Regions from separate parts of the Micromonospora sp. NPDC005215 genome, predicted to be linked through region 1. Evidence: riboswitches for the same ligand, from Rfam matches in the RefSeq annotation. Region 1 holds a riboswitch; the other holds the start of a gene.
The links. Region 1 has a riboswitch for cobalamin ahead of ABZU25_RS23685 (ribonucleoside-diphosphate reductase subunit alpha). Riboswitches for the same ligand answer to the same signal wherever they lie in the genome.
Positions count from the first base shown of each region.

Region 2: another riboswitch for cobalamin. It lies ahead of cobN (cobaltochelatase subunit CobN); the one in region 1 lies ahead of ABZU25_RS23685 (ribonucleoside-diphosphate reductase subunit alpha).

Region 1 covers NZ_JBEXHQ010000034.1:58,721-73,170, reverse strand. Annotated here, with positions in the region: gene ABZU25_RS23700 (ATP-binding cassette domain-containing protein) at 1-218, shown strand, start outside; gene ABZU25_RS23695 (FadR/GntR family transcriptional regulator) at 323-1,045, opposite strand; gene ABZU25_RS23690 (L-fuconate dehydratase) at 1,055-2,449, opposite strand; cobalamin riboswitch at 3,014-3,230, shown strand; gene ABZU25_RS23685 (ribonucleoside-diphosphate reductase subunit alpha) at 3,426-5,744, shown strand; gene ABZU25_RS23680 (ribonucleotide-diphosphate reductase subunit beta) at 5,786-6,781, shown strand; gene ABZU25_RS23675 (MerR family transcriptional regulator) at 6,921-7,850, opposite strand; gene eno (phosphopyruvate hydratase) at 7,969-9,234, shown strand; gene ABZU25_RS23665 (winged helix-turn-helix domain-containing protein) at 9,430-9,657, opposite strand; gene ABZU25_RS23660 (arsenate reductase ArsC) at 10,207-10,641, opposite strand; gene arsB (ACR3 family arsenite efflux transporter) at 10,657-11,733, opposite strand; gene ABZU25_RS23650 (metalloregulator ArsR/SmtB family transcription factor) at 11,730-12,131, opposite strand; gene ABZU25_RS23645 (N-acetyltransferase family protein) at 12,227-12,724, shown strand; gene ABZU25_RS23640 (FAD-dependent oxidoreductase) at 12,756-14,150, shown strand; gene ABZU25_RS23635 (TraR/DksA C4-type zinc finger protein) at 14,198-14,450, opposite strand, start outside.
Region 2 covers NZ_JBEXHQ010000054.1:8,900-23,349, forward strand. Annotated here, with positions in the region: gene ileS (isoleucine--tRNA ligase) at 1-661, opposite strand, end outside; gene ABZU25_RS29200 (hypothetical protein) at 941-1,603, opposite strand; gene ABZU25_RS29205 (hypothetical protein) at 1,624-1,941, opposite strand; gene ABZU25_RS29210 (DUF5937 family protein) at 2,119-2,343, opposite strand; gene ABZU25_RS29215 (hypothetical protein) at 2,362-2,874, opposite strand; gene ABZU25_RS29220 (hypothetical protein) at 2,941-3,651, opposite strand; gene ABZU25_RS29225 (RNA polymerase sigma factor) at 3,644-4,225, opposite strand; gene ABZU25_RS29230 (hypothetical protein) at 4,346-4,681, shown strand; gene ABZU25_RS29235 (inositol monophosphatase family protein) at 4,763-5,566, opposite strand; gene ABZU25_RS29240 (DUF5919 domain-containing protein) at 5,563-6,456, opposite strand; gene ABZU25_RS29245 (MBL fold metallo-hydrolase) at 6,494-7,132, opposite strand; cobalamin riboswitch at 7,568-7,697, shown strand; gene cobN (cobaltochelatase subunit CobN) at 8,032-11,700, shown strand; gene ABZU25_RS29255 (VWA domain-containing protein) at 11,697-13,991, shown strand; gene cobO (cob(I)yrinic acid a,c-diamide adenosyltransferase) at 14,052-14,450, shown strand, end outside.

The DNA.
Region 1 (14,450 bases):
CCGGGCGGGTGCTCGACGTCGTCCGGCGGGCCCGCGACGCCGGCATGTCGGTGGTGTTGGTGAGCCACAACATGCCGCAGGTGCTCGAGATCGCCGACCGGGTCGAGGTGCTGCGGCTCGGCCGTCGGGCGGCCCGGCTACGCGCCGACGAGGTCACCACCGACGACCTGGTCGCGGCGATGACCGGGAGCACCGGCGCAGAGCGGGACGAACGCTGAACTCGTCGACCGGGGCGCGCGCGATCACGCGATCGGGGGCGCGCCCCGGAGCCGCCGGGCCGCAGGCGGGTGCGAAGCGGCCCGGCGTACGCCGGGGCGGGCGCTCAGAACCGTGCCGGCTCGGCGTTGGCCTCACCGTCGTCGGGTTGCCCGTGCAGCGCTTCCTCCACCCCGATCAGGTGGTTGGCCATGCGGATCCGGGCGCGCTCCGGGTCGCGGGCCACGAGGGCCTTCAGGATCGCGACGTGCTCGTCGTGGGTACGCCGGTCCGCGCCCTCCTCGTGCAGGCTCCGCCAGAGCCGCCCGCGCAGAGTGCGCCCGGCGAACGCCTCGATCAGACCGACGAGCACCGGATTGTCGGCGTGCAGCGCGATGATCCGGTGGAACGCGATGTCGATCTCCATGATCCGTTCGTGCTCCTGCGGCGACCGACCGGCGATCCGAGCCGCCTCGTCGAGTAGTTCCCCCGCCTGGGCGAGGGCCTCGTCGGTGATCCTGGTCGCCGCCAGGCGGGCGGCCTCGCATTCCAGCAGCCGCCGGACGATGTGGACGTGCCGTGGGTCGCCCTGACCCTGAAAGTCGACGACGAAGCCCATCGGGGCCAGCAGTTGCGGCGCGTCGAGGTTGGTGACGTAGGTGCCGTCACCCTGGCGGATGTTGACGATGCCGAGGATCGACAGAGCCGACATCCCCTCGCGCAGCGAGCCCCGTGAGACGCCGAGCGACTCGGCGAGGTCCTTCTCGATGGGCAGTCGGTCCCCGGGCTTGAAATGCCCTTCGAGGATCATCCGCTTGATGCCGTTCACGACCTCGTCGGTGCGCGACATGACATCCCCCTAGCGGCCGGCGGGGGTGGCCGCCCCACCCGCGATCACGTACGGCTCCGAAACTGACACCGTAGTCGGGTCTGTCGCCGCCCAGTAGTGACCGTCGGGAAACCGGTAGAGCTCGACCGACTCGGGGTGCATCCGCGTGGAGTAGCCGGGCTGGCGGGGCAGGACGTAACCGCTGCCCGAGCCGGTGTCCTGGATGACGCACGGGTCGGTGAAGTGCTCGTGCAGGTGGTCGACGAACTCGGTGACCCGGTTGGTGAGATCTCCCGAGATCGCGACGTAGTCGAGCACCGAGACGTGTTGGACCATCTCACACAGCCCGACACCGCCGGCGTGGGGGCACACGGGGATGTCGAACTTCGCGGCGAGCAGCAGCACGGCGACGATCTCGTTGATGCTGGCCAGCCTGCCGGTGTCCAGTTGGCAGAAGTCGATGGCCTCGGCCTGGAACAACTGCTTGAACATCACCCGGTTGTGGCAGTGCTCGCCGGTGGCGACTCCGATCGGCGCGACGGCGCGGCGGACGGCGGCGTGGCCCAGGATGTCGTCGGGGCTGGTGGGCTCCTCGATCCACAGTGGCTCGAACTGCGCGAGCGCCTTGACCCACTCGATGGCCTGGCCGACGTCCCACACCTGGTTGGCGTCGATCATCAGGTTGCGCTCCGGGCCGAGGATCTCCCGGGCGATGCCGCACCGGCGGATGTCGTCGTCGAGGTTGGCGCCCACCTTGAGCTTGACGTAGCCGTAGCCGCTGTCCACCGCCTCCTGGCACAGCCGGCGCAGCTTGTCGTCGCCGTAGCCGAGCCAGCCGGCCGAGGTGGTGTAGGCGGGGTAGCCGGTCCGGTCGAGCTCGGCGAGACGGGCGGCCTTCGTGCTCTCCTTGGCGCGCAGGATGGACAGTGCCTCGTCCCGGGTCAGCGCGTCGGACAGGTAGCGCAGGTCCGCGATGTCGACGAGTTGCTCGGGGGACATGTCGACGAGCAGCCGCCACAGCGGCTTGCCGGCGACCCGGGCGACCAGGTCCCACGACGCGTTCAGCACGGCGGCCAGCGACAGGTGGACGACGCCCTTCTCCGGGCCGAGCCACCGCAGTTGGGAGTCGGAGGTGAGCAGGCGGTAGACCGCGCCCATGTCCGCCGCCATTGTCGCGACGTCCACGCCCACGAGGCGCCGTGCCTGGTGGACGGCCGCCGCGACGACGATGTCGTTGCCTCGGCCGATGGTGAAGGTCAGGCCGTGGCCCGCGAGTGGCGCACCGGTGCTGTCGACGCCGTCGGTGTGCAGGACGACGTAGGCCGCCGAGTAGTCGCCGTCCTTGTTCATGGCGTCGGAGCCGTCAGCGGTCAGGGAGGTGGGAAAGCGAACGTCCTCGACGGTGACGGCGGTGATCTGCGGCATGCGCTCCTCGCCCGGCTAGGCTAAAGATCAGATGATCTCTGGGAGTATACGGAGGGCCAATCCGACGCGTCAACGACGTCGATCACCCAGGAATCAAAGACATCTAATGTTTTTTTCGTGGTAAGGATTCGTCGTCGAGCCGTCCTCTCGACCGCCGTGCCCGGTCCACCGGCCCGACCGCAGGGGCGGCGAGGTTCGTCGCGCTGGTGGGCACCCTCAACGGGTGGCGGCTCCTCCTCGGCTCGTGGGCTGCCAAGGCGCTCCCAGCCCGATGGGGACGACGGTGCCGGAAGCGGAGAGTGGCCCAGAAGATTGGATGTCCACTCCGGATACTTGCATTGACGGCCGGTTATGGGTAGGGGTCTTTACATCTAAAGACTTAATACATCACACCTTTCCGAATGTCGACACCCGCTCGGTCGCCGCGTTCCGCGCGGGCGTCGGCCGGTCGCGCGTCGGCGCGGCTCGGCCTGGTTGTCGAAGCCGGTGACGACCATCACGGGCACCGCCGTCGACACACCCGGGACCGACATGTGGGGTGTGACAACGGCAGCGTCCCTATATATGGTGTCGGACGCAGCTGGTTCGGCCGCTCATCCCGAGCGGTCGAGGCAAGAGGGAACCCGGTGTGAATCCGGGACTGTCCCGCAGCGGTGAGTGGGAACGACAGCCGTCATCAGCACTGGGCCACGAAGCGGCCCGGGAAGCGACGGCCAGTAGGAGACCGGCCAACCGGTCGTGCCCGCGAGTCCGAAGACCTGCCAGCGCGCCGCGTACCCGCACCCGGGTGGGCGGCGGTCCGAGGCCGCGTGGGACGGCTGACGCCATCTGACCCACGCCGTGCCGGCGTGGCGTCCGCCGGTGTCTGTCTCCACGCGTCCGAGGGGCCATCAGGTCTCGAACTCGCGAGGAGTGAGTGGTGACAGTCACCGAGGTAGTCCCGGCAGGCGGCGACGCGGCCGTGCGGCGGACGCCGATGCAGGTTCGCAAGCGCAACGGCACCACCGAATCGGTGGAACTGAACAAGATCGTCCGGGCGGTCGAGCGGTGGGCCGACGACCTGACCGACGTCGACCCGATGCGCGTCGCCACCCGCACGATCAGCGGCCTGTACGACGGCGCGACGACGGCCGAGCTGGACCGGCTCTCCATCCAGACCGCGGCCGAGATGATCGGTGAGGAACCGCAGTACTCTCGCCTCGCCGCCCGGCTGCTGTCCGGCTACGTCGACAAGGAGGTGCGTCGGCAGGGCGTCACCTCGTTCAGCGCGGCGATCCGGACCGGCCACGCCGAGGGCCTGATCGGCGACGACACCGCCGCGTTCGTGGCCGCGCACGCCCCGATGCTCGACGACGCCGTCGATCCGGCCGGCGACCGGCGATTCGAGTACTTCGGCCTGCGCACGGTGTACGACAGGTACCTGCTGCGGCACCCCACCAGCCGGCTGGTGCTGGAGACCCCGCAGTACTGGCTGTTGCGGGTGGCCTGCGGGCTGTCCCAGACGCCGGACGAGGCGGTCGGCTTCTACCGACTGATGTCCAGCCTGGCCTATCTGCCCAGCTCACCGACGCTGTTCAACTCCGGCACCCGACACACCCAGATGTCCTCCTGCTACCTGGTCGACTCCCCCCGCGACGAGTTGGACTCCATCTACCAGCGGTACGCCCAGGTCGCCAACCTGTCCAAGTTCGCCGGCGGCATCGGCATCGCGTACTCCCGGGTCCGGTCCCGGGGCGCGCTGATCCGCGGCACCAACGGGCAGTCCAACGGGATCGTGCCGTGGCTGCGCACGTTGGACGCGAGCGTCGCCGCGGTCAACCAGGGCGGCCGGCGCAAGGGCGCGGCCTGCGTCTACCTGGAGCCGTGGCACCCGGACATCGAGGAGTTCCTGCAACTGCGGGACAACACCGGCGAGGACGCCCGGCGCACCCACAACCTGAACCTGGCCAACTGGATCCCGGACGAGTTCATGCGCCGGGTCGAGGCCGACGAGACGTGGTCGCTGTTCGACCCGCACGAGGTGCCCGAACTGCCCGACCTGTGGGGCGAGCGGTTCGACGCCGCGTACCGGGAGGCCGAGGCGCAGGGCCGCTACGTGCGGCAGGTCCCGGCGCGGGAGCTGTACGGGAAGATGATGCGCACCCTGGCCCAGACCGGCAACGGGTGGATGACCTTCAAGGACGCCGCGAACCGGCTGTGCAACCAGACCGCCGAGGACGGCAACGTGGTGCACCTGTCCAACCTGTGCACCGAGATCATCGAGGTGTCCAGTGACGCCGAGACCGCCGTGTGCAACCTCGGCTCGGTGAACCTCGCCGCCCACCTCACCGACGGCGGCATCGACTGGGAGCGGCTGCGCGCCACGGTCCGTACCGCAGTCACCTTCCTCGACCGGGTCATCGACATCAACTACTACCCGACCGCGCAGGCGGCGGCGAGCAACCCGCGCTGGCGGCCGGTCGGGCTCGGGCTGATGGGTCTGCAGGACGTCTTCTTCGCGCTGCGGCTGCCGTTCGACTCCCCGGCTGCCCGGGAGCTGTCCACCCGGATCAGCGAGGAGCTGTACCTGACCGCGCTGGAGACCTCCGCCGACCTGGCGCGCGACTTCGGCGCGCACCCGGCGTACGGGCAGACCCGCGCCGCACGCGGCCGGTTGCAGCCCGACCTGTGGGGTGTCCAGGGCACGCAGACCGCCCGGTGGGACGCGCTGCGCCGCCGGATCGAGGCGGACGGGCTGCGCAACTCGCTGCTGGTGGCGGTCGCCCCGACCGCCACCATCGCCTCGATCGCCGGATGCTACGAGTGCATCGAGCCGCAGGTGTCGAACCTGTTCAAGCGCGAGACCCTGTCGGGGGAGTTCCTCCAGGTCAACACCGCCCTGGTACGCGAGCTGAAGGCCCGTGGCCTGTGGACCGACCGGATCCGGTCGGCGATCAAGCGGGCGGAGGGGTCGGTGCAGGACATCGCCGAGCTGCCGGCCGGCGTCCGCGAGTTGTTCCGCACCGCCTGGGAGCTGCCGCAGCGCGCTTTGATCGACCTGGCCGCCGCCCGCGCCCCGTTCATCGACCAGTCCCAGTCGCTGAACCTGTTCCTGGCCGCACCGACCATCGGCAAGCTCTCGTCGATGTACCTGTACGCCTGGAAGGCCGGGCTGAAGTCCACCTACTACCTGCGCTCCCGCCCCGCCACCCGGATCCAGCAGGCCACCGTATCGGTCGTCGCCCCGGTGACGGCCGACGCGGAGGCGCTGGCCTGCTCGCTGGAGAACCCCGAGTCGTGCGAGGCCTGCCAGTGACCCCCGCCGACCCCACCACCCCAGACACGAGGACCACGCACATGCTGCTCGACCCCGGGATGGACCTCACCCTCCGCCCAATGCGCTACCCGCACTTCTTCGACCGGTTCCGCGACGCCATCCGCAACACCTGGACGGTCGAGGAGGTGGACCTGCACGCCGACCTCGCCGACCTGGACAAGCTGTCCCCGGCCGAGCGGCACCTGGTCGGCCGCCTGGTGGCGTTCTTCGCCACCGGCGACACGATCGTCGCCAACAACCTGGTGCTCAACCTCTACCAGCACGTCAACAGCCCCGAGGGTCGCCTCTACCTGTCCCGGCAGCTGTTCGAGGAGGCCGTGCACGTCCAGTTCTACCTGAACCTGCTCGACACGTACGTGCCGGACGAGACCGAACGGTTCGCCGCCTTCGCGGCCATCGAGAACATCCCGTCGATCCGCCGTAAGGCCGAGTTCTGCTTCCGCTGGATCGACTCGTTGAACGACCTGCGGGAGCTGCGGACCCGGAACGACCGCCGGACGTTCCTGCTCAACCTGATCTGCTTCGCCGCCTGCATCGAGGGGCTGTTCTTCTACGGCGCGTTCGCGTACGTCTACTTCCTGCGCTCCCGTGGCCTGCTGCACGGTCTCGCCTCCGGCACCAACTGGGTGTTCCGCGACGAGTCGATGCACATGGCGTTCGCGTTCGACGTCGTCGACACCGTCCGCGCCGAGGAGCCGGACCTGTTCGATGACGACCTCGCCGACCAGGTGCGGCAGATGCTCGCCGAGGCCGTCGAGTGTGAGGTGCAGTTCGCCGAGGACCTGGTGGGCCACGGGGTGCCCGGCCTGACGTTGGCCGACATGCGGGAGTATCTCCAGCACGTCGCCGACCGCCGCCTGGCCCAGCTCGGCATCGCCCCGCACTACGGGTCGAGCAACCCGTTCGCCTTCATGGAGTTGCAGGACGTGCAGGAGCTGTCCAACTTCTTCGAGCGGCGCGTCTCGGCGTACCAGGTCGGGGTGGCCGGCACTGTCGCCTTCGACGACGACTTCTAGCCCGCCATGTCGATGTGCTGGTGAGCGGTATACCCCAGAGGTATGAATATGACTCTGAGGTATACCGCTCACTACCACATCCGCCCCCACAAAGGTGACAGGCGGTCACCGTCGGCTGCGCAAACAGCCCGAGCCAGGGTTAGGACTCACTCGTCCAGGCGGCGACCGATCCCGGGGCCCGGCGTCGCTTGGTGAGCCACCGCATGACGTGCAGGGGGTGCGACGCCGGGTCCGGGATCGGGTGGAAGACGTGTTCCACCTCGCCGTTGGCGATGATCAGGGTCAACCGCTCGTAGAGCGTCATGTCCCCGGCGGTGCGGGTCGGCAGCCGCAGGGCGGCGGCCAGGGTCAGCCGCGGGTCGGGGATCAGCGGGTAGGGCAGCCGCAGCCGGTGTGCGAGTTCCCGCTGGTATCCGGTCGACTGCGCGGACAGGCCGTACACCCGGGCCGCGCCGGCCGAGCGGAGTTCCGCGTGGTGGTCGCGGAACCAGGCGGCCTGCTCGGTGCTGCCCCGGGCGCCGTGGACCTCCAGCAGCCCGTTGGGCAGGTCGACGCCCGGCCGCCCGGTCAGGGGGTAGACGAAGATGACGCTGCGCCCGGCGCCGAGCGCGCCGAGATCGACCGGGCGGCCGTCGGTGCCGTAGAAGGACAGGGGCGGCAGGCTGGTCCCGACCAGCGCGGCGGGGTCGACGCCGACCCCCGCGCCGCCGGGGACGACCTGGGTCGCGGTGGCGTCGAGGCGCGCGTCCAGCGCGTTCCGCTGGGCGGTCAACCTGCCGATCCGTTCCTGCAGGTTGGTGATGGTGCTGCGGTACGTGGCCACCGCCGCCGCGCACACGTCGGTGTCGTCGGCACCGCCGGCGATCGACTCGACGAACGGGCGGGTCTCCTCGACGGTGAGGCCGAGCGCCATCAGCTCGCGGATCTGGGCCACCAGCCGCACCGCGATCGGGTCGTACTCGCGATAGCCGTTGCCCAGCCGTCGCGGCACGACCAGCCCGGCCGACTCGTAGTACCGCAAGGCCCGGACCGTCGTTCCGGTCCGCCGTGCCAGTTCACCCACCCGCATCCCGCGACCCTAAACCCGCACCCCGGGGTACGGGTCAACGTGTCCATCGTCGCGGTGCCAGGACCGCCGTTTCCTGCCAGTCTGGCTGCGAAAAGGCATCGTGAGCAGGGAGTGTGTGATGACGGCAATCAGCCGGGTACGGGGTCGGCAGATCCTCGACAGCAGGGGCAACCCGACAGTGGAGGCCGACGTGGTGCTCACGGACGGTTCGACCGGGCGCGCGGCCGTACCCTCCGGGGCGTCGACGGGGACGAACGAGGCGGTCGAGCTGCGCGACGGGGACCCCACGCGCTTCCACGGCAGGGGCGTCACGACGGCGGTCGCCGCCGTGAACGGTGCGATCGCCGACGCGGTGATCGGGCTCGACGCGGAGGACCAGGCGCTGATCGACGAGACGATGATCGCGCTCGACGCTTCGACGGACAAGGGTCGACTGGGCGCAAACGCGATCCTCGCGGTGTCCCTGGCGACGGCCAAGGCGGCGGCGCTGGCGCACCGGCAGCCGCTCTACCGCTACGTCGGTGGGGTGGGTGCCCGGCTGCTGCCGGTGCCGATGATGAACATCATCAACGGCGGCGCGCACGCCGACAACCCGCTGGACTTCCAGGAGTTCATGATCGCTCCGGTCGGGGCGCAGACGTTCGCCGAGGCGGTCCGGATGGGGTCGGAGGTCTTCCACACCCTCCGGGCGTCCCTGGCGGCGGCCGGGCACAGCACCAACGTCGGTGACGAGGGCGGCTTCGCGCCGAACGTCACGGATGCCGACGAGGCGCTGCGTTTCGTGCTGCGCGCCATCGAGGACGCCGGCTACGAGCCCGGCACCGACCTGACGATCTGCCTCGATCCGGCCAGCTCGGAGTTCTTCCGCAACGGCGTCTACGACTATGTCGGCGAGGGGCGGCAGCGCGGCGTCGAAGAGCACGTCGACTACCTGCTCGACCTGGTCTCCCGGTACCCGATCAGCTCGGTCGAGGACCCGATGGCCGAGGACGACATCGCCGGGTGGAAGCGGCTGACCGGGCTGGCGGGGGAGCGGGTGCAGCTGGTCGGCGACGACGTCTTCTGCACCGACGTCGACCGGCTGCGCGACGGGATCGAGGGCGGCTACGCCAACGCGATCCTGGTCAAGGTCAACCAGATCGGCACGCTCACCGAGACCCTCGCGACGGTGGACGCCGCCCACAAGGCGGGCTACCGGGTGGTGATGTCGCACCGCTCCGGCGAGACCGAGGACACCACCATCGCCGACCTGGCCGTGGGCGTCGGCTGCGGCCAGATCAAGACCGGCTCGCTGTCGCGCTCGGACCGCACGGCCAAGTACAACCAGCTCATTCGCATCGAGGAGGAACTCGGCGACCGCGCTGTCTACGCCGGGGCCCGTTGAGGCCCCTGCCCAGTCGCGGTAGCTGTCCCACGACCGGAAAGGAACCCGCCGATGGCCGAGATCATCGGCGGGCCTGGTCGAACACTCCATCTACGTGGACCCGGCCGCCCAGGGGCGCGGCGTCGCCCGACTGCCGCTTGCCTGATACAACGGCGTTGACCTACTTCTCATCACCTGATCGAGGAGGCGGCGCGTTCAGCTCTCGACTTCTGCGACGTAGACACCTTTGCCTGGGTGGCCCTCGACCAACTCGCGGTCCTTGAGGATCGTCATGACCCGGTTGATGGTCGAGATGTGTACGCCGTACTGCTCGGCCAGCTCACGGGTGGACGGCAGCTTCTCGCCCGGAGCAAGCTCACCAGACTTGATCTTTCCCGCGATCTCGTTGGCGATGCGCCGGTAGTCCACTCGTTCGGTCGGCATGGATCGAGCTCCGTAGGGTTCCCTGGTTTCGGCAGTCCAATCTGATCACGGGTAGACCTGTTCCAACAAGTTCCATGAGATACCTTGACCTGCTCCTACAAGTTGGAATAGGTTGCAGCTTGGCCGGTTTCCCTGGTTTCGGCAAACTCCTGGGTCCTCGGCCGCACACCCACCTGGGGAGCACGACCCATGGTCTCTGCCCCCAGGTGGGGCCAACGTTGTGATCGCGGGAGGGTGCTTGCCGTGCCGATCGATGAACCTGTGAGTCGGGCAGACGAGCTGTTCGCCGCGATGAGGACCCTTGATGCTCACTGGACTCGGCTACTTGACCGGCCGTGGCGTTCAGGCGGCTGCCTTGAGTGCGCGAATCAGGGCACATGCCGTCAGCTCGACTGGTCGTTGGGTGTCGTGGCGGACGCCGCATCGATCATGTTGCAGAAGTGAAGACGTTGGTTCCCCGAGATGGGCGGACTGGCGACCGACTCTAGGTCGCGGTTGCGCCACGACGTGCGTCCTCTTCGTAGGAGGGTTCGCCTCCGCCGATAGTGTTCAGGACACCGGGGATCGCCAGTGGCGCCCTTCGGCGGGGTTGAGTTCGGCGAGGAGCTTCTCCACCCGGCCCCGGATCTCGTCGCGGATGGGGCGGACGGCGTCGACGCCCTTGCCGGCCGGGTCGTCGAGCTTCCAGTCCTCGTAGCGCTTGCCGGGGAAGACCGGGCAGGTGTCGCCGCAGCCCATCGTCACGATGACGTCGGAGGACTCCGCGGTCGCGTACTCCAGAAGTTTGGGGGTCTGGTCGGTGATGTCGATGCCGACCTCCCGCATGGCCTGCGCGACCGCGGGGTTGATCGTCTCGGCCGGTGCGGAGCCCGCCGAGCGGACCTCGACGGTGTCGCCGGCGAGGTGGCGTAGCCAGCCGGCGGCCATCTGGGAACGGCCGGCGTTGTGGACGCAGACGAACAGGACGCTGGTCTTGTCACTCATGGTGGTGCCTCTCGATCAAGGGGTGGTGAAGAACCGGCGGCGTGCCCACAGCGAGACGTAGACCAGTCCGACCAGGACGGGCACCTCGATCAGCGGGCCGACCACCCCGGCGAGGGCCTGACCGGAGGCGACGCCGAAGGTGCCGATCGCGACGGCGATGGCGAGTTCGAAGTTGTTGCCGGCCGCGGTGAAGGCCAGGGTGGTGGTGCGCTCGTAGCCGAGACCGATGGCCCGGCCGAGAGCGTAGGACCCGGCCCACATGAGGGCGAAGTACACGAGCAGGGGCAGCGCGATGCGCACGACGTCCAGGGGTCGGCTGGTGATGGCGTCTCCCTGCAGGGCGAACAGGATCACGATCGTGAACAGCAGCCCGTAGAGGGCTGCGGGGCCGATTCTGGGCAGGAAGCGGGCCTCGTACCAGTCGCGGCCCCTGGCGCGCTCGCCGAGGCGACGGGTGAGGTAGCCGGCGAGCAGTGGGATGCCGAGGAAGATGAGCACGTTGCGGGCGATGTCCCAGGCCGAGATCGTCAACTCGGCGCCGGACAACCCCAGCCACTGGGGGAGTACGGAGAGGTAGAACCAGCCGAGCAGACCGAAGGCGACGACCTGGAAGACCGAGTTGAGCGCGACCAGGACGGCGGCGGCCTCCCGGTCACCGCAGGCGAGGTCGTTCCAGATGATGACCATGGCGATGCAGCGGGCCAGACCAACGATGATCAGGCCGGTGCGGTACGCGGGCTGGTCGGCCAGGAAGATCCAGGCCAGGGCGAACATCAGGGCGGGGCCGATGAGCCAGTTGAGGACCAGCGAGGAGATCAGCAGTCGGCGGTCGCTGGTGACGGTGTCGAGCCGGTCGTAGCGGACCTTCGCCAGCACCGGGTACATCATGATCAGCAGGCCGATCGCGATCGGCAGCGAGATCCCGCCGACCGCCACCGAGTCCAGCGCGCTGTTCAGGCCGGGAATCAGGCGACCGAGGAGCAGGCCGGCGACCATCGCCAATCCGATCCAGACCGGTAGGAACTGGTCGAGTCGGAAGAGACGGCCGACGACGGCGCTCTCGGCCGGGTCGCTCTGAATGGCGGTGCTCACGGGCACTGCCGTCGGTCGACTGACTGGGTGGGACGGAGGAGGGACGTCCCGTCCTCGTGGGGTGCCGGTGCCACGGTGAGGAGTGCGGCGAGCTGGCCCAGGACGGCCGGCCTGGCGCGGTAGTAGACCCAGGTGCCCCGGCGCTCGGCGTCGACCAGCCCCGCTTCGCGCAGTGTCCTGAGGTGGTGCGAGATGGTCGGGCCGGTCAGGTCGAACGCGGGGGTCAGGTCGCAGACGCAGATCTCGCCGCTCTCGGCGGAGGCGATCATCGACATCAGTTGCAGCCGTACCGGGTCGCCGAGCGCCTTGAACGCGGGCGCGAGCACCGCAGCGGCTTCGGCCGGTACGCGCCGCTCGGTCAGCGGGGGGCAGCAGTCCGGCGCTGCTTGATTCGACATTGCTCTAGGTTGACACCTATCTAATCAGTGTGCAACTGTCTGATTCGACGGACGTCAAGACAGCCGCCTGAACTCTTCCGGAAGGAAGCCCGCTGATGGCCGACATCACAGTGCGCCCGATGGCCGACGCCGACGCCGACCGGGTCCTGGCGATCTACCAGGCCGGCCTGGACGCCGGCGATGCCAGCTTCGAGATCACCGCGCCAACCTGGGCGGCGTTCGACACCACGCGCCTGACCGCGCACCGTTTCGTGGCCGCCGACCACGACGGGGCGGTCCTCGGCTGGATCGCCGTGTCGCCGACCTCGACCCGCGCGGTCTACGCCGGAGTGGTCGAACACTCCGTCTACGTGGACCCGGCGGCCCAGGGTCGTGGCATCGCCCGACTGCTGCTCGACGCGCTGATCGCCTCCACCGAGGCCGCCGGCATCTGGACGATCCAGTCCGGAGTCTTCCCGGAGAACACCGCCAGCCTGACGCTGCACCAGCGGGCCGGGTTCCGCGTGATCGGCGTACGCGAGCGGGTTGGTCGTCACCACGACCGCTGGCGCGACGTCGTTCTGCTGGAACGCCGCAGCCCCACCATCACCTGACGAGCCCGCAACCACATCGAGGAGCCACCTGATGAACGCTCTGGACAGCCTTCCGGTCGTCGTCATCGGCGCCGGCCCGACCGGTCTCGCCGCCGCCGCGCACCTGCACGAGCGCGGCCTGCCCTTCACCGTCCTCGAAGCCGGCGACACCCCGGGTGCCGCCGTACGCCAGTGGGGGCACGTGCGCGTCTTCTCGCCGTGGCGCTACAACATCGACCCGGCCGCCCGTCGGCTCCTCGACGAGGCCGGTTGGGTCGGCCCCGACCCGGAGGCCCTGCCCACCGGCGCGGAGCTGGTCGGCGACTACCTCCAGCCCCTGGCGGAGCTGCCGCAGCTCAAGCCACACCTGCGGTACGGGGCGCGCGTCGAGGCGATCAGCCGCCTCGGTCTCGACCGGCTGCGTACCGCCGGACGTGACACCGCACCGTTCCTGCTCCGCCTCGACGACGGCGACGAACTGCTCGCCCGCGCCGTCATCGACGCCTCCGGCACCTGGCGTACGCCGAACGTCCTCGGTGCGTCGGGCCTGCCCGCGAGGGGAGAGGCCGACGTGGTGGCATACCTGGAGCACGCGTTGCCGGACGTGCTCGGTGCCGACCGGGACCGGTTCGCCGGCCGGCACACCCTCGTCGTGGGCGCCGGCCACTCGGCCGCGAACACCCTGCTGTCCCTCGCGGAGCTGTCCGCCGCAGAGCCTGGCATCGAGGTGACCTGGGCAATCCGCACCGCCTCGCCGACGCGCACCTACGGTGGAGGGGACGCTGACGCCCTGCCGGCGCGCGGGGCGCTCGGCGCACGGCTGCGTGCGCACGTCGACGCCGGACGGATCCGGCTGCTCACCGGGTTCTCCGTGCACGCGCTCGCCCCGACCGACGGGCGGGTGAGCGTGGTCGTGCGGCACGCCGACGGCGCCAACGAGTCGATCACCGTCGACCGCATCGTGGCCGCCACGGGCTTCCGACCCGACCACTCCATCGCCGCCGAGCTGCGGCTGGACCTGGACCCGGTCCTGGGCGCAACCCGTGCGCTCGCCCCGCTGATCGACCCCAACGAGCACTCCTGCGGCACCGTTCCTCCGCACGGCGTGGACGAACTCGCCCACCCGGAGAGCGGCTACTACGCCGTCGGCATGAAGTCCTACGGCCGGGCGCCGACCTTCCTCATGGCTACCGGCTACGAGCAGGTCCGTTCCGTCGTCGCCGCTCTCGCCGGGGACTGGGTCGCCGCCCGCGAGGTCCAGCTCGACCTGCCCGAAACCGGCGTCTGCAACAGCAACCTCGCCGATTCGGCGAGCGGCGACAACTGCTGCGGGCCGGAGCCGACGGGGCGTGGACTGTCCACCGGCATCTCCGGAGGGCTGCTGTCCGCACCGGTCAGCCTCATCGCCCTCGACGCCGCGCCCGCGGGAGGTTGTTGCGCCAGCTGACCACCGGGTACGACGGTGCCCGTAGCCCTCGCGGTCGACAGTCCCCGTCACCGCAGGTCGGCGCAGGCGACGCACGTACGCGCTGACGGGCGGGCGACGAGCCGCTCGGCGGGAATCGGGCGGGAGCACCGCTCGCACACGCCGTAGCTGCCGTCGTCGACCCGTTGCAGCGCGACGTCCAGCTCGGCCAGGCGTTGGCGGGCCGCGTCCAGGACGGCGCTGAGCTGTGCGCGTTCGAAGGCGATCGTGCTGCCCTCGGGGTCGTGTTCGTCATCGGCGTTGGACGACCGGGATGCCTCG
Region 2 (14,450 bases), on a different contig from region 1:
GCACCGGAAACCGCACGTACACGGACGGGTCGGTGACGGTCTCGTACCCCTGCGCCACCTCGTGGTCGGACAGGGTCGTGCCGTCGCGGGTGCAGTACGGCGCGACCCGGAAGTCCTCCACCAGGCGTCCGCCGTCGTGGATCTGCTTCAGTGACCACCAGACACTGTCCACGTACTCCGGTGACATCGTCTGGTACGGGTGCTCCAGGTCGATCCAGTAACCCATCCGCTGGCTGAGCTGGACGAACTCGTCCACGTGCCGCAGCACGGAGGTGCGGCACAGGGCGTTGAACTCGGCGATGCCCATCTTCTCGATGTCGGGCTTGCCGCTGAGCCCCAGTTCCTTCTCGACCGCGAGCTCAACAGGCAGGCCGTGGCAGTCCCAGCCGGCACGGCGGGGCACCGAGAAGCCCCGCATCGTCCGGTACCGGGGAAAGAGGTCCTTGAAGACCCGCGCCTCGATGTGGTGGGTGCCCGGCGTGCCGTTGGCGGTCGGCGGCCCCTCGTAGAACACCCACGGCGGACCGTCGGCCGTCCGTTCCAGGCTCCGGTCGAACACGTTGTTGGTCTGCCACCACTCGATGACCGCACGGTCCATCCCACCAAGGTCGATCTTGGTGGGCAGTGGCACGAATGGCGACTTCGACGAACCGTCCGGCACCGAGGTTCTCCCTACACTCCACATCCGCTCACGCGGGCATCGGACTACTGCCCACGCGGGGACGAAGTGTCAGGCGTATGGCCAGGACTCCGCGGTACCACCCCGCTTGCGCCCCGGCAGTGCGGGCGCCGCTCCATTTCGCGACGTGACGTGCCGCTACGTCCGGTTCTACTGGGGCAGTCGAACTGCCCGTTCTTCCGGAGGCTCCCCGGTGATGGCCGGATCGGTGCCGATGCCGTGCAGCATAGCTGTCCGTGCGCGGAGCCGGTGGCCGGAGTGCTAGGCGCGCAGCCAGACGCGCAGCGGGCCGGTGGTGGTGAATCCGGCGGCGAGGGCCGCCGCCAGGTCCGGGGTGGTTTCGTAGCCGACAAGCGGCGCGTCGGGCGCGGTGGCGCACACCGCGCGCCAGATGTCGCGGGAGTCGTCGGTGCGGCTGAACAGGTTGGAGACGCCGTACGGGCCGTCGCCGCTGAGCACCGCTCCGCCGGTGAGCACACCCCGGTCGTCGTGGCGGGCGAGCACCCGTACCCGGGGGTCGGCCAGGAGCGCGGGGCGGAACAGCTCCCCACCGCCGTGGGCCGCCGCCCAGGCCGCCAGGTCGTCGGGGGTGGCGACCGGGGTGAGGGGTTCGCCGGCCGGTGGCGACGCCGGTTGCCGGTGGATCCACTGCGCGTCGAAGAGCACCCGGAACCCGTACCCGGACAGGTCGAGGTCGGCGAAGCTGTCCTTCACCGACGCGCCGGGTCCGGCGTCGATCCGGGCCAGCAGGGCCACGGCGTCGACGCCCGGCCGCAGGGTGACCGCGTCCGGATACCACGGAGGCGAGCGGTGGGGGACCGACCAGGCGTCGGCACCGGTACGGCCGGCCAGCCCGTGGCTGCCGCAGACGATGTCGCACCATTCGGCGTTGTTGCGGGCCGCCGTCCGCACGTCCTCCCACACGTCGGGCAGCCTAGCCAGGGTCAGCGGAGTCGAGTGAGCAGGATCCGGCCGCCCTCGTAGACGCCGCCGTCGATGGCGATGACTCTGTCGTCGGCGTACACCAGCGCGACTGTGACATCCTGCGGCGCCACGCCGAAGTGCTTGGTGAGGGTGCTGTGGCCGTGGACGAGTACGTTGCCCCCGAGCGTGCGCAGCATCATCGACACCCGGTCGTCGGGGTTCGCCAGCACGGCATCGCGAAAGGCACCCCGATCGCTCATCCGGCCACAGAAGTCCAGCCACGCCGCGGGGTCGCTGGAGCCGAGAGCCAGTGTGACCGCCGTGTTCACTGTGGCCACACTGGATCCCACGAACCGGGCCCAGCCACCTCGAAACCCGCCGGGCTCGTCCCACCCGGCACCGCCTGAACCCAATCGGGGGCTGGCTGCAGCATCGGATCCGCGAACACTGTCGCGCGGACCGCTCGCACCGCGAACGACCACGCGCTCAACTCTGCGGCCAGGTCGTCTGGCAACTCACCGAGGACCCGCTGCGCCCCACTCCGCCCGCTCCGGGTGATGCTCGGTGCCGACCAGCACATGCCACGCCCAGGCCAACTCCACAATTGGCGACACCGCGAACGTCACCGCCGCGGCCCGATCTGCGGAAAGCTGAAAGGTGATCGGCACGACCACACCATAGGCGGCGGTGGTGGCGAGGGCGGGCCAGGACGCAGCCGACCCCGCGTTGCTCGAGGTCATCGCGTAGACCGGGGTACCTCAGGGGGCGTAGACCAGGTCCACCGTGTCGGTGTGCCCGGACCAGCGCAGGTCGAGATGCCAGCACCCGGCCTGGGGCATGTCGATGATCGACGGACCCGGACCGCCGGCGACCTCCCGGGTCACCCGCGTGTCGGTGCCGTCCAGCGTCGCGGTGATCACCAGGGTCGCCGGTGCCGTCGGGTCGGGCGAGGTCGTGGCGGCGCGGGCCACCCATAGGATCTTGTTGTTGGAGCCGTCCTCGCGGACCTGCCGCAGCGGATGGGCGAACAGCACTGCCACGATGCCCCCCTGCGCGCCGAAGACGTGCGGAACCCGCGCGTCCCCGCTGAATCCGGCGTCCGCCCAGTCGGGCAGCGACGTCGTCTCGACCCGTGAGTCGCAGCCCGTCGCGGCGCTCGCCGTGGTGGCGGTGGTGGCGGGCGGCGGAGCCGACCCGCCGCTGGTCGCGGTCGTGCATCCCGCCAGCAGAACCACCGATGCTGCCAGCAGCAACCTGCCCGATGAACCCATCTCGACCCCTCCGGTACGCGTCGGCGACTCGTCGTACTCAGGACACCGGCCGCGCCCGTCAGGTTCCTACTGCAGTGAGCGGGCGATCTCGATCGCCTCGGCCCTGGTGACGGCGCCCTCAAGCCGGTAGCTCACGTCGGCGTCCTGCCAGATCAGGGTCGAGGCGGCAAGTCGGGCGCTCTCCTTGTGGACCTCTCCCGACCGGTCCACATACGACAGCACGTGCGGGCGGTCGACCCACACCGCGAAGTCGCCGTTGACCTGGACCCAGTCCACTCCCGGCGGCGTGACCTCCTTGTGGAAGGACAGGTTGAGGCGACCGTCGAACGCGTCGACGCGCAGCGCGCCGCCGTCGTAGAGCAGGGTCGCGACCCGGTAGATGCCCGTGGGATCGGGGTCGGCGACCAGCACCCGCTCGGGTGGACCCAGCTTCGCCGGTAGGCGGATCGGGAACCGCACCGCCCGTTGTGCCTCTTCCAGACCGGCGGCCCGCTGCGCGGGCAATGGCGACGCGACGCCACTGGGCACCGTCGGCGCGGGCGATACGGCGATGCTGACGCCGGCAAAGCGCAGCAGCCCGGTAACCGCGTCGGCGACGGCGGCACGGGTCGGCGGCAACACCGCCACGAGCAGGGCGACGAGCGCCGCCGCGGCGAGCGGACGCCACCGCCGCACCGGGCGGTGTAGCCGTCCGCGGACCTGGGCGCGCACGTCGGGCGGCTCGGGCGTCTCCAGCCAGGCGGACAGGTCGCGCAGTTCCCGTTCGAGGTCACCCATGCCGGACCTCCTCCCGGTCGAGCAGGCCGCGAAGCTTCGCCAGCGCCCGGGACGTGCGCGACTTCACCGTTCCCCGGGGCCAGCCCAGTGCCGCCACCGTCTCCTCCTCGCTGAGATCGAGGAAGAACCGGCAGACGATCACCTCGCGGTCCCGCACCGGGAGTTGCCGCAGGGCCCGCACCAGCGCGGCGCGGCGCTCCCCGGCGAGGACCGCACCCACCGCCGCGTCCTCGGCGATCTCCGACGTCGGGTTCGCCGCCGCGGCGCGCAGGACGAGCCCGTCGCGCCGGCCGCGGGACCGGTGCAGGTTGCGGGTCTCGTTGGCGACGATCGCGAGCAACCATGATCGAAAGGACGAATCACCCCGATAACGGGACAACTTGCGGTACGCCTTCACGAACGCCTCCTGGATGACGTCCTCGGAGTCCGAGCCCGCGCCGAGCAGCACCGCCGTCCGGTACGCGGACGCGGTGTGCCGAGCGACCAGGAGGTCGTACGCCTCCAGGTCGCCGGAGCGGGCGCGGGTGACGAGCACGTCGTCGTCCAGGGAAACCTCCGTTCGGGTCACACTCATGACACCGCCCACGCTTGGCGGGTTCCAGCCCTCGTCGGGTCAGCTTCCTCCCACCCGGCGTGCAGCGTATTGCCAGGATTCGGTGCTGCACTGGAGGGGCGTCGAGGGAAGGAGTGGGGCATGAGCTGGTTCAGTCGCCGGTCCCGGGGTGCCGAGGCGACCCCGACGAAGCTGGATCGGGAGGCGACCCGGGACGACCTCGCCGCGCTGGAGGCGTTCGTCCTGAGCCGGCGCGGGGTGGAGTTCTACCTGGAGCCGGAGACCACCGCGACGGACACCACCGTGGTGGCGATCGCCCACGACGGGGAGTGGATCCGTCGCCGTACCGGCACGCCCCGCGCGGCGGGGTCCATCGCCCGCAAGCACGCGGTGCCGCTGTACGAGGCGGGCCGCACCGGCTACCCGGAACGGATGCGGGTGTGGAACCGGGCGCACCCGGAACGGCACGCCCGCTGAGGCTCGTCTGCTCAGGCGTTCTCGACGGCCGAGCGGGCCTGCTGAACTTTGCGCCTGCCGGACCCGGCCTGTCCCTGCGGGTCAGGTTGCTGCGCGTGCGAGTGCTCGCTGAACGAGCGTGAGGATGGGCGGAAGGAGCAGGTCGTTGCCGGCGACGGTAGCGACAGCATCCACACTGTGGCGCGTGCCGTCGATGTCGACCACCAGCGCGCCAGCCTCTCGGGCGATCACGACGCCCGCGACAGTGTCCCAGGGCTTGTTGTTGAGCATGATGAACGCGTCAATCCTGCCGTGGGCCAACCAGGCGAGGTCGATCGCGGCGGAACCATGCATGCGTATCCGTTGGACGTGCTGGGCGAGCTGCTCAGTGACGGCAAGTCGTTCGGTGTTCTTCCGGCTGGCCTCGGTCCCGACCGCGTAGTCGCCGATGGCGACGACGGCGTCCTTGAGGTCGGTGACCCCGCTGGCGTGGATGCGTCGGTTGTTGGCGTAGGCACCGTGTCCCGTGGCGGCGTGGTATCGGGTGCCGAGGAACGGGAGGTCGATGACGCCGAGGACGGAATGGGTCCTGTGGATGAGGCCGAGGGAGATCGCGCACAGGGGTGAGCCGTGGATGAAGTTGACGGTGCCGTCGACCGGATCGAGTGCCCAGGTGAGTGTGCTGGCGTCGCCGCTACTGCCGTACTCCTCGCCGAGGAACCCGATGTGGGGCGCCTTGGCGGCCAGATGCTCGCGGACCGCTCGCTCGATGGCGTAGTCCAACTCGGAGGCCATGTCGCGGTCACCCTTGAAGGTCAGCGCACCGGGCTGGAGCGTCCGCATCAGGTCGCGCGCCAGGTCCACGGCCTCCTGTGCGAGGGGAAGAAGGCGGGCATAGTCGGTCATAGCTGGCGGCTGCGCTCCCACAGTGAGCTGAACATCCCGTCGAATATTGGGTAGAGGCCGGAGGGGGCAGCGTTGCGCTCGATGACCATCGTCGGGCAGTCGACCCCTCGCATCTGCGGTAGATAGTGCTGAACAACGCAGAGCCGGTCGTCGACCAGAAGGATGTTGGCCCGGACGGATTCGTCGTACACCCGAACGGCGAGGCGGTCACGCGCTTCCGCCGGGAGCCGGTTGCTGATTCGGCAAGCCAGGTTCTGGATGTTGAGTTCGGTGAGTGCGCTGAGATGTCCCTCTGGATAGTCGTCTTCGCGCTCCAGCTGCCGTATCGTCGCGCCGTCCGGATCAAGGAACAGGCAGCGGAGGCGACCGCCGGCGGCGAGGAGCTTCAGGAGGTGATTGTCGGCGTATTGCTGACAGATGAGGTTGAGTGACAAGCCCGCCGCGCGGATGTCCCTGGCCTGGTTGAAGAGGACATGCGGCGGCAACGCCGCGGTGAAGTCAGATCGGTTGGAATAGATCGCGGTGACGTCGCCCAGCCGGTCGCGATCAACCCTGCCGAGCTGGGGGTGCCTGAGGTCCTGTTCTGTTGAGGCCGAATGACGTTCGCCGAGGAGAAGCGTCATGCGTGCGTGGCTCGGCATGGACAGGCCGGCGCAGATGCGGGAGAGGACGTGGATGCTGCTGACCCGTCGGGCGCCGCTGGTGATCTCGCTGACCTGGGCCTGGCTGAGACCGGTGGCGATACCGAGATTGGTCTGGCTGGCGCGGGTGGCTCGTTGCACAAGCCGGAACACCTGAGCGATGTCCCGAGCGGTCAGGGCGTCGAGCATGTCGGAGGTCTCCCACAGCAGGTGCGGGATGGTGAACGGTGGGGCGGTTCGAATGCTCACGCCACGCGCCCTTCCCGCCTCTGGGGTGAGGGTCAGCTTATCCAGTGGGCAACCGGCGCGGCCCGGACGACATCCGGAGAGCGGGTAGAAAATATCCCCCGAGGAACCACCCGCCGTGATGGATGCCGGCGATTGCGGCGATCAGGCTCGGTACGTGAGACCTTCGTGCCGCCCGCACCTGCCGATGCGCCCAGCCTGGCTGTGCCGAAACTGCGCCGCCCCATGGCCGTGCTCCCGCGCGCAACTCGATCTCGTCGCCGAGTTCTACGGTCACTCCCTGGCCCTGGCGCTCTACCTGGCGTCCTGCATGAACGAGGCGATTCACGACCTGCTCAGCCTCGGCGGTCGCCCTGACCTTGCCAAGATGCACGCGCGCTTCCTCGGCTGGTTGTCGCTGACTCGTCGCCCTCGACGCGATGGAGCCGACTGATGCGCCTCGGCGGCGGGGCGTCGGTCGGGCGGCTTCGGCGCGCAGCAGTAGCACGGTCGTCTCGTGCCCGATGATCTCGACCCCGGGCCAGGCGCAGGCGCCCCAGACGTGGTCCCAGTGGTGGTGGGTGTAGACGAGCCAGCGCGGCTGCGGTAGCCCGGCGGCGGTCAGCGCGGCCTGGACCTCGCGGGCGTGCGCGGGGCTCTGCCCGGCGTCGATCATCACACTGCCGCGCTCGTCGGCCACGACGGCGACACCAGCCTGGACCGCCGCCGGGTCGGGATCGCCGGGAGAGAGTCAGACGCGGCCCGCCAGGTGGTGAAACTGCGGGGCGACCACCGTGATCGAACTCCGATATTGACCGCGGACACTGCCGGGGTGTCTGCCGATCCTAGGCGCGGGTGCCGCGTGTCACCGCCCCATCCGGCGATCGGCGCAGGCCAGAGTATGTGCGCCCAGCCTTTGCTCTGCTTACCTATGCGCACCGGGCACGGAGCGTCACTGGTGCACATAGGTAAGCAAAGCAAAGGGGGCGCGGCATTGATGTTGGGGGTATGCGAAGTGCGGGTTCGCGGTCACCGAAATCGGTCAAAGTCGATGGGTTGCGTTCGGCTGGCGGGGCCGGGCCTGCGTTGACCGGCGGCGCGGCGGTGTGGCAGCATTCGCGGCCTGACGGCAGTGAAGGAAGTCGGTGCGAATCCGACGCGGTCCCGCCACTGTCACCGGGGAGCGATCCCCCCTCGTGAGTCACGGCCGTGTGTCTGCGGCTGGAAGGCCGGGGGAGAGCGTCGATCCGGAAGCCAGGATACTTCGGCCGTCGGGATGTACCCCAGGGCGTGGACACCCGAGGAGGACCCGATGACGCACGGCGTCGCATGCACCGACGAACATCGCCATGACAGGTGTCGTGGGCGCCGCACCGCGCCCACGACCGGCCGCGCCCGCGTGCTCCGGGCCGGCCTCGTCGGCGTGCTCCAGGTCGACGCGGCCGGCCGCCGGTCCCGCTGAGCTGAGCGCCCGGCGCTGACCGGCCCGACGTCCGCGTCGGCGAGTCGGCCGCGCCGTCGTACCGGCTGACGCCGCACCCACCCGCTTCGTCCAGGTCGCCTCCGTGGCCGCCCGGGCGTCACTCTCCGGAGCCTGCCGTGCGCATCCTGCTGCTCTCCACCGCCGACACCGACCTGCTGGCCGCCCGCGCCAGCGGGGCCGACTACCGGCTCGCCAACCCCGCGCGGGTCGCCGCCGACGAGGTGCCCGCCCTGCTCGACGTGGTCGCCCTCGTCGTCGTACGCCTGCTCGGCGGTCGGCAGGCGTGGCCGGACGGCCTCGCTGCGGTGCTCGCCACCGGTGTGCCGACGGTCGTGCTCGGCGGCGAGGCGCTGCCCGACGCGGAGCTGATGGCGATCTCCACAGTGCCGTCCGGGGTCGTCACCCAGGCGCTGGCCTACCTGGTCGAGGGTGGGCCGGACAACCTCGGGCAGTTGGCCCGCTTCCTCTCCGACACGGTGCTGCTCACCGGCGAGGGGTTCGCCCCGCCCGCGCCCACCGCCGCGTACGGCGTGCACGGCCAGCACCCGACCGACCCGGAGCGGCCCACCGTGGGGATCGTCTTCTACCGGGCGCACGCCCTGGCCGGCAACACCGGCTTCGTCGACGTGTTGGCCGAGGCGGTGCGGGCGGCCGGCGGCAACCCGCTGCCGATCTTCTGCGGCTCGCTGCGGGGGCTGACCACTGGCGCGGGCCCGCTCGGGCTCTTCGCCCGCTGCGACGCGCTGCTGGTCACCGTGCTCGCGGCCGGCGGCGCGGTCGCCGCGGACGCCTCCGGGGGCGGCGACGAGGACGCCTGGGACGTCGGCGCCCTGGCCGCCCTGGACGTGCCGATCATCCAGGCGCTCTGCCTCACCAGCACCCGCGCGCAGTGGGCCGGCAGCGACGCCGGGCTGTCCCCGTTGGACGCGGCGATGCAGGTGGCCATCCCCGAGTTCGACGGCCGGATCGTCAGCGTGCCGTTCTCGTTCAAGCAGATCGACGCCGACGGGCTGTCGGTCTACGCCGCCGACGCCGACCGGGCCGCCCGGGTCGCCGGGATCGCCGTGCGCCACGCCCGGCTGCGGTACGTGCCCAACGCCGACAAGCGGATCGCCGTGGTGCTCAGCTCGTACCCCACCAAACACTCCCGGGTCGGCAACGCCGTCGGGCTGGACACCCCGGTCTCGGCGGTCCGGCTGCTCGCCGCGCTCGCCGAGGCCGGCTACCACCTGGGCGACGCGCCGGTGCCCGACGACGGTGACGCGCTGATCCACGCGCTGATCGCCGCCGGTGGTCACGACGTGGAATGGCTCACCCCGGAGCAGCTGGCCGCCGCCGAGGCCCGGATACCGGGGCCGACGTACCGGCGGTGGTTCGACAAGGTCCCCGCCGAGCTGCGCGAGCGGATGCGCGAACACTGGGGTGAGCCGCCCGGCCAGCTCTACACCGAGGGCGGGGACATCGTCCTCGCCGGGCTGCGCTTCGGCAACGTGGTGCTGCTGATCCAGCCGCCGCGCGGCTTCGGGGAGAACCCGATCGCCATCTACCACGACCCGGACCTGCCGCCCAGTCACCACTACCTGGCCGCGTACCGCTGGCTGGCCGCGCCGAGCGCGGACGGTGGCTTCGGCGCGGACGCCGTGGTGCACCTGGGCAAGCACGGCACCCTGGAGTGGCTGCCCGGCAAGGGCCTCGGCCTGGCCGCCGACTGCGCGCCGGACGCGGTCCTCGGCGACCTGCCGCTGGTCTACCCGTTCATCGTCAACGACCCCGGCGAGGGCACCCAGGCCAAGCGCCGCGCGCACGCCGTGGTGATCGACCACCTGGTGCCGCCGATGGCCCGCGCTGAAACCTACGGCGACCTGGCCAAACTGGAGCAACTGCTCGACGAGTACGCCACCGTGCAGGCCCTCGACCCGGCGAAGGTGCCCACCGTGCGGGCGCAGATCTGGGACCTCGTACGCGCCGCGGAACTGCACCACGACCTGCACGCCGAGGCGATGCCCGACGCGGACGACTTCGACGACTTCGTGCTGCACCTCGACGGGTACCTCTGCGAGGTCAAGGACGTGCAGATCCGCGACGGGCTGCACATCCTCGCCGACGCGCCGACCGGTGAGCCCCGGGTCAACCTGGTCCTCGCGGTGCTGCGCGCACCCCAGATCTGGGGCGGCGCCTACGCCCTGCCCGGCCTGCGGCAGGCCCTCGCCGTCGCGTACTCCCTCGACGAGCAGGCGCTGCTCGCCGCACCGGGAGAACGACTGACGGTGCCCACGACGCTGACCGACGTGGTGGACGGGCCGGCCGGCACCGCCGCCGACGCCGTCGACCTGATCGAGGCGCTCGCCCGGCGGTTGGTCCTCGGCATGGAGACGCTCGGCTGGGACGCCGGGGCCGTCGACGCGGTGGTCGCGGAGGTGACCGGCCAGCCGATGCCGGACGTCGCCGCCGTGCTGCTCTTCGCCGCCACCGAGCTGGTGCCCCGGCTGGATCGCACCACCGACGAGCTGACAAACACCCTCGGCGCGCTCGACGGCCGGTTCGTGCCGCCCGGCCCGTCCGGCTCACCCACCCGGGGCCTGGTCAACGTGCTGCCCACCGGCCGCAACTTCTACTCCGTCGACCCGAAGGCCATCCCCAGCCGCAACGCCTGGGACGTCGGGGTGGCCCTCGCGGACTCGCTGCTGGCCCGGCACCTCGCCGACACCGGCGCGTACCCCCGCTCGGTGGGGTTGACAGTGTGGGGCACCAGCGCCATGCGCACCCAGGGCGACGACATCGCCGAGGTGCTCGCCCTGCTGGGTTGCCGGCCGGTGTGGGACGAGCGGTCCCGGCGGGTCACCGGCATCGAGGTGGTGCCGACCGCCGAGCTGGGTCGACCGCGCGTCGATGTGACAGTGCGGATCTCCGGCTTCTTCCGGGACGCGTTTCCGCACGTGGTGGCGCTGCTCGACGACGCCGTCCGGCGCATCGCCGCCCTGGACGAGCCGGACGAGGAGAACTACCTGCGCGCGCACGTCGCCGCCGACCTCGCCGAGCACGGCGACGAGCGGCGGGCCACCGCCCGAATCTTCGGCTCGAAGCCCGGGGCGTACGGCGCGGGCCTGCTGCCCCTCATCGACGCCCGGACCTGGCGCAGCGACGCCGACCTGGCCGAGGTGTACGCGGTGTGGGGCGGCTACGCCTACGGCCGGGGCCTGGACGGGCGGGAGGCGCGCGCCGACATGGAACGCTCCTTCGCCCGGATCGCGGTGGCGGTGAAGAACCAGGACACCCGCGAGCACGACATCGTCGACTCCGACGACTACTTCCAGTACCACGGCGGGATGGTGGCGATGGTCCGCCACCTCACCGGCACCGCACCGCAGGCGTACGTGGGTGACTCGGCGATGCCGCACGACGTGCGTACCCGCACGCTGGGCGAGGAGACCCGGCGGGTGTTCCGGGCCCGGGTGGTCAACCCGAAGTGGATCGCCGCGATGCGCCGGCACGGCTACAAGGGCGCGTTCGAGCTGGCCGCCACAGTGGACTACCTGTTCGGCTACGACGCCACCGCCGGAGTGGTCGACGACTGGATGTACGAGCACCTGGCCGCCGCGTACCTCTTCGACGACACCACCCGCGAGTTCCTGGAGCAGTCCAACCCGTGGGCGCTGCGCGGCATCACCGAGCGGCTGTTGGAGGCCGCCGACCGAGGGCTGTGGGCCAAACCCGAGCCGGCCACCCTGGACCGGCTGCGCGACACGTACCTGGCCAGCGAGGGCGACCTGGAGGACCGGGCATGACAGTCACCTATCCGTTCAGCGCGGTGCTCGGCATGGCCGACATGCGGTTGGCGCTGCTGCTCAACGCGGTCTCCCCGGCGATCGGCGGCGTGCTGGTCCGGGGCGAGAAGGGCACCGCGAAGTCCACCGCCGTGCGGGCGCTCGCCGCGCTGCTGCCCCCGGTGCGCCGGGTCGCCGGCTGCCGCTTCGGCTGTGACCCGGCCGAGCCGGACCCGGCCTGCCCGGACGGGCCGCATCCGGTCGACGCCACCGCCGAGACCCGCCCCGCCCGCCTCGTCGAGCTGCCGGTCGGCGCCGCCGAGGACCGGGTGGTCGGCTCCCTGGACCTGGAGAAGGCCCTGGGCGAGGGGGTACGCGCCTTCGAGCCGGGTCTGCTCGCCGCCGCCCACCGGGGGGTGCTCTACGTCGACGAGGTCAACCTGCTGCACGACCACCTCGTCGACCTGTTGCTCGACGCGGCGGCAATGGGCCGTAGCCACGTCGAGCGGGAGGGCGTCTCGGTCAGCCACGCGGCCCGGTTCCTGCTGGTCGGCACGATGAACCCGGAGGAGGGGGAGCTGCGCCCGCAGTTGCTCGACCGGTTCGGGCTCACCGTCGAGGTGGGTGCCAGCCGGGACCCGGCGGTCCGCGTCGAGGTGGTCCGCCGTCGGCTCGACGCCGACGCCGACCCGGCCGGGTTCGCCGCCCGGTGGGCCGACGCCGACGCGGAGATCGCCGGCCAGGTGGCCGCCGCCCGCCGCCGGCTGCCCGGGGTACGCCTGCCGGACGCCGCGCTGCGGCAGATCGCCGAGGTGTGCGCCGCGTTCGACGTGGACGGCATGCGCGCCGACATCGTCACCGCCCGGACCGCCCTCGCCCACGCCGCCTGGCACGGTCGGGACCGGGTCAGCATCGACGACGTCCGGGTGGCCGCCCGGCTGGCCCTGCCGCATCGCCGCCGCCGCGACCCGTTCGACACCCCCGGGCTGGACGAGAAGCGCCTGGACGAGGCGTTGCAGCGCGCCCAGGACGCCCACCCCGACGACCCGGACGACAGTGGCCCGGACGACAGTGGCCCAGACGACCGTGGGCCGGACGGCGGTCCGGACGACGGCGGTCCGGACGACGACGGCGGATCCGACCGGCGTGGCCGGGACGGCGGTGGCCCGTCTGGCGGTGGCCCGTCTGGCGGTGGTGGCCCGCAGGGCGGTGCCGGCAGCGGCGTCGACCGCAGCGGCCCCGACGGTGGTGGCCGCTCCGACGGCAGCGGCGATGGAGTCGACAGCGGCGCATCCGGCTCGGTCGATCACCCGGCGTCCCGTGCCGACGCCGGCCCGGACGGGCGTACCGACGGGTCGCCCGGAATCGACGACGGGTGGCCGCAGCGCCCGACCGACGACCGGGGCGGACAGGGTCAGCACCCGGGGGCACACAGCGGTCGGGACGCGGCGGCCGGTGGTGACGACCCGGCCCGGAAGCGGGGCAGCGGCGGGGAAGGTCAGCCGGTGGCCGTACCCCGGGGTGGGTTGCGGGCGCGGGTGCTCACCGCGCCCGGGGTGGGTGACGGGGTGCCCGGCCGGCGTTCCCGGGCCCGCACCGGGCGGGGGCGCACCACCGGGGCGCGGGTGCCGACGGGCCGGGTCGCGGCCCTGCACCTGCCGGCGACGGTTCGTGCCGCCGCGCCACACCAGGCCTCCCGGGGGCGGCTGACCGGGCCGCTGCGGTTGCGGCCCGACGACGTGCGCGAGGCGGTCCGGGAGGGACGGGAGGGCAACCTGGTGCTGTTCGTTGTGGACGCGAGCGGCTCGATGGGAGCCCGGCAGCGGATGACCGCCGTGAAGGACGCGGTGCTCGCCCTGCTCACCGACGCCTACCAGCGGCGGGACAAGGTCGCGGTGATCGCCTTTCGGGGGGCCGCCGCTCGGACGTTGTTGCCGGCCACCTCGTCGGTGCTGGCCGCCTCGACCCGGCTGGCGGAGTTGCCCACCGGTGGGCGTACGCCGCTGGCCGAGGGGCTGCTCGCGGCCGCCGGCCTGCTGCGGGTGGAGCGTCTGCGCGACCCGTTGCGGCGAGCTCTGGTCCTCGTCGTCACCGACGGCCGAGCCACGGCGGGCACCCGCCCGCTGGACCGCGCCGCGGCAGCCGCCCAGGTGCTCGCGGCGACCGGCGCGCACTGCGTGGTCGTCGACTGCGAAACCGGCCCGGTCCGCCTGCACCTGGCCCGCCGACTGGCCACCCAGTTGGGTGCCTCGCACCACCCCCTGGCCGCCCTCACCCACCCCCACGGTTCCGCGCTTCCCGTCGCGGTGTGAGGGACGACCGGCACCGATGACAGACCGAGACCGCACGATCGCGCGAAGGGGAGACCGCTGATGCCGCAGGGACAACCGAGCGTGGTGCCCGCCGACGGGTTGACGACCCGGCAGCGGCGGCACCGGCCACTACTGATCGTCCACACCGGACAGATGAAGGGCAAGTCGACAGCGGCCTTCGGGCTGGCGTTGCGGGCCTGGACGGCCGGCCTGCCGATCGGCGTGTTCCAGTTCGTCAAGAGCGCCAAGTGGCGGGTGGGCGAGGAGAACGCCTTCCGGGCGCTCGGCGAGGTGCACGAGCGCACCGGCCAGGGCGCGCCGGTGGCCTGGCACAAGATGGGCGAGGGCTGGTCGTGGATTCAGCGCGGCGGCGAGGCCGACCACGCCGCCGACGCGCTGGAGGGTTGGCGGCAGATCCAACGTGACCTGGCCGCCGAGCGCTACGGGCTGTACGTGCTT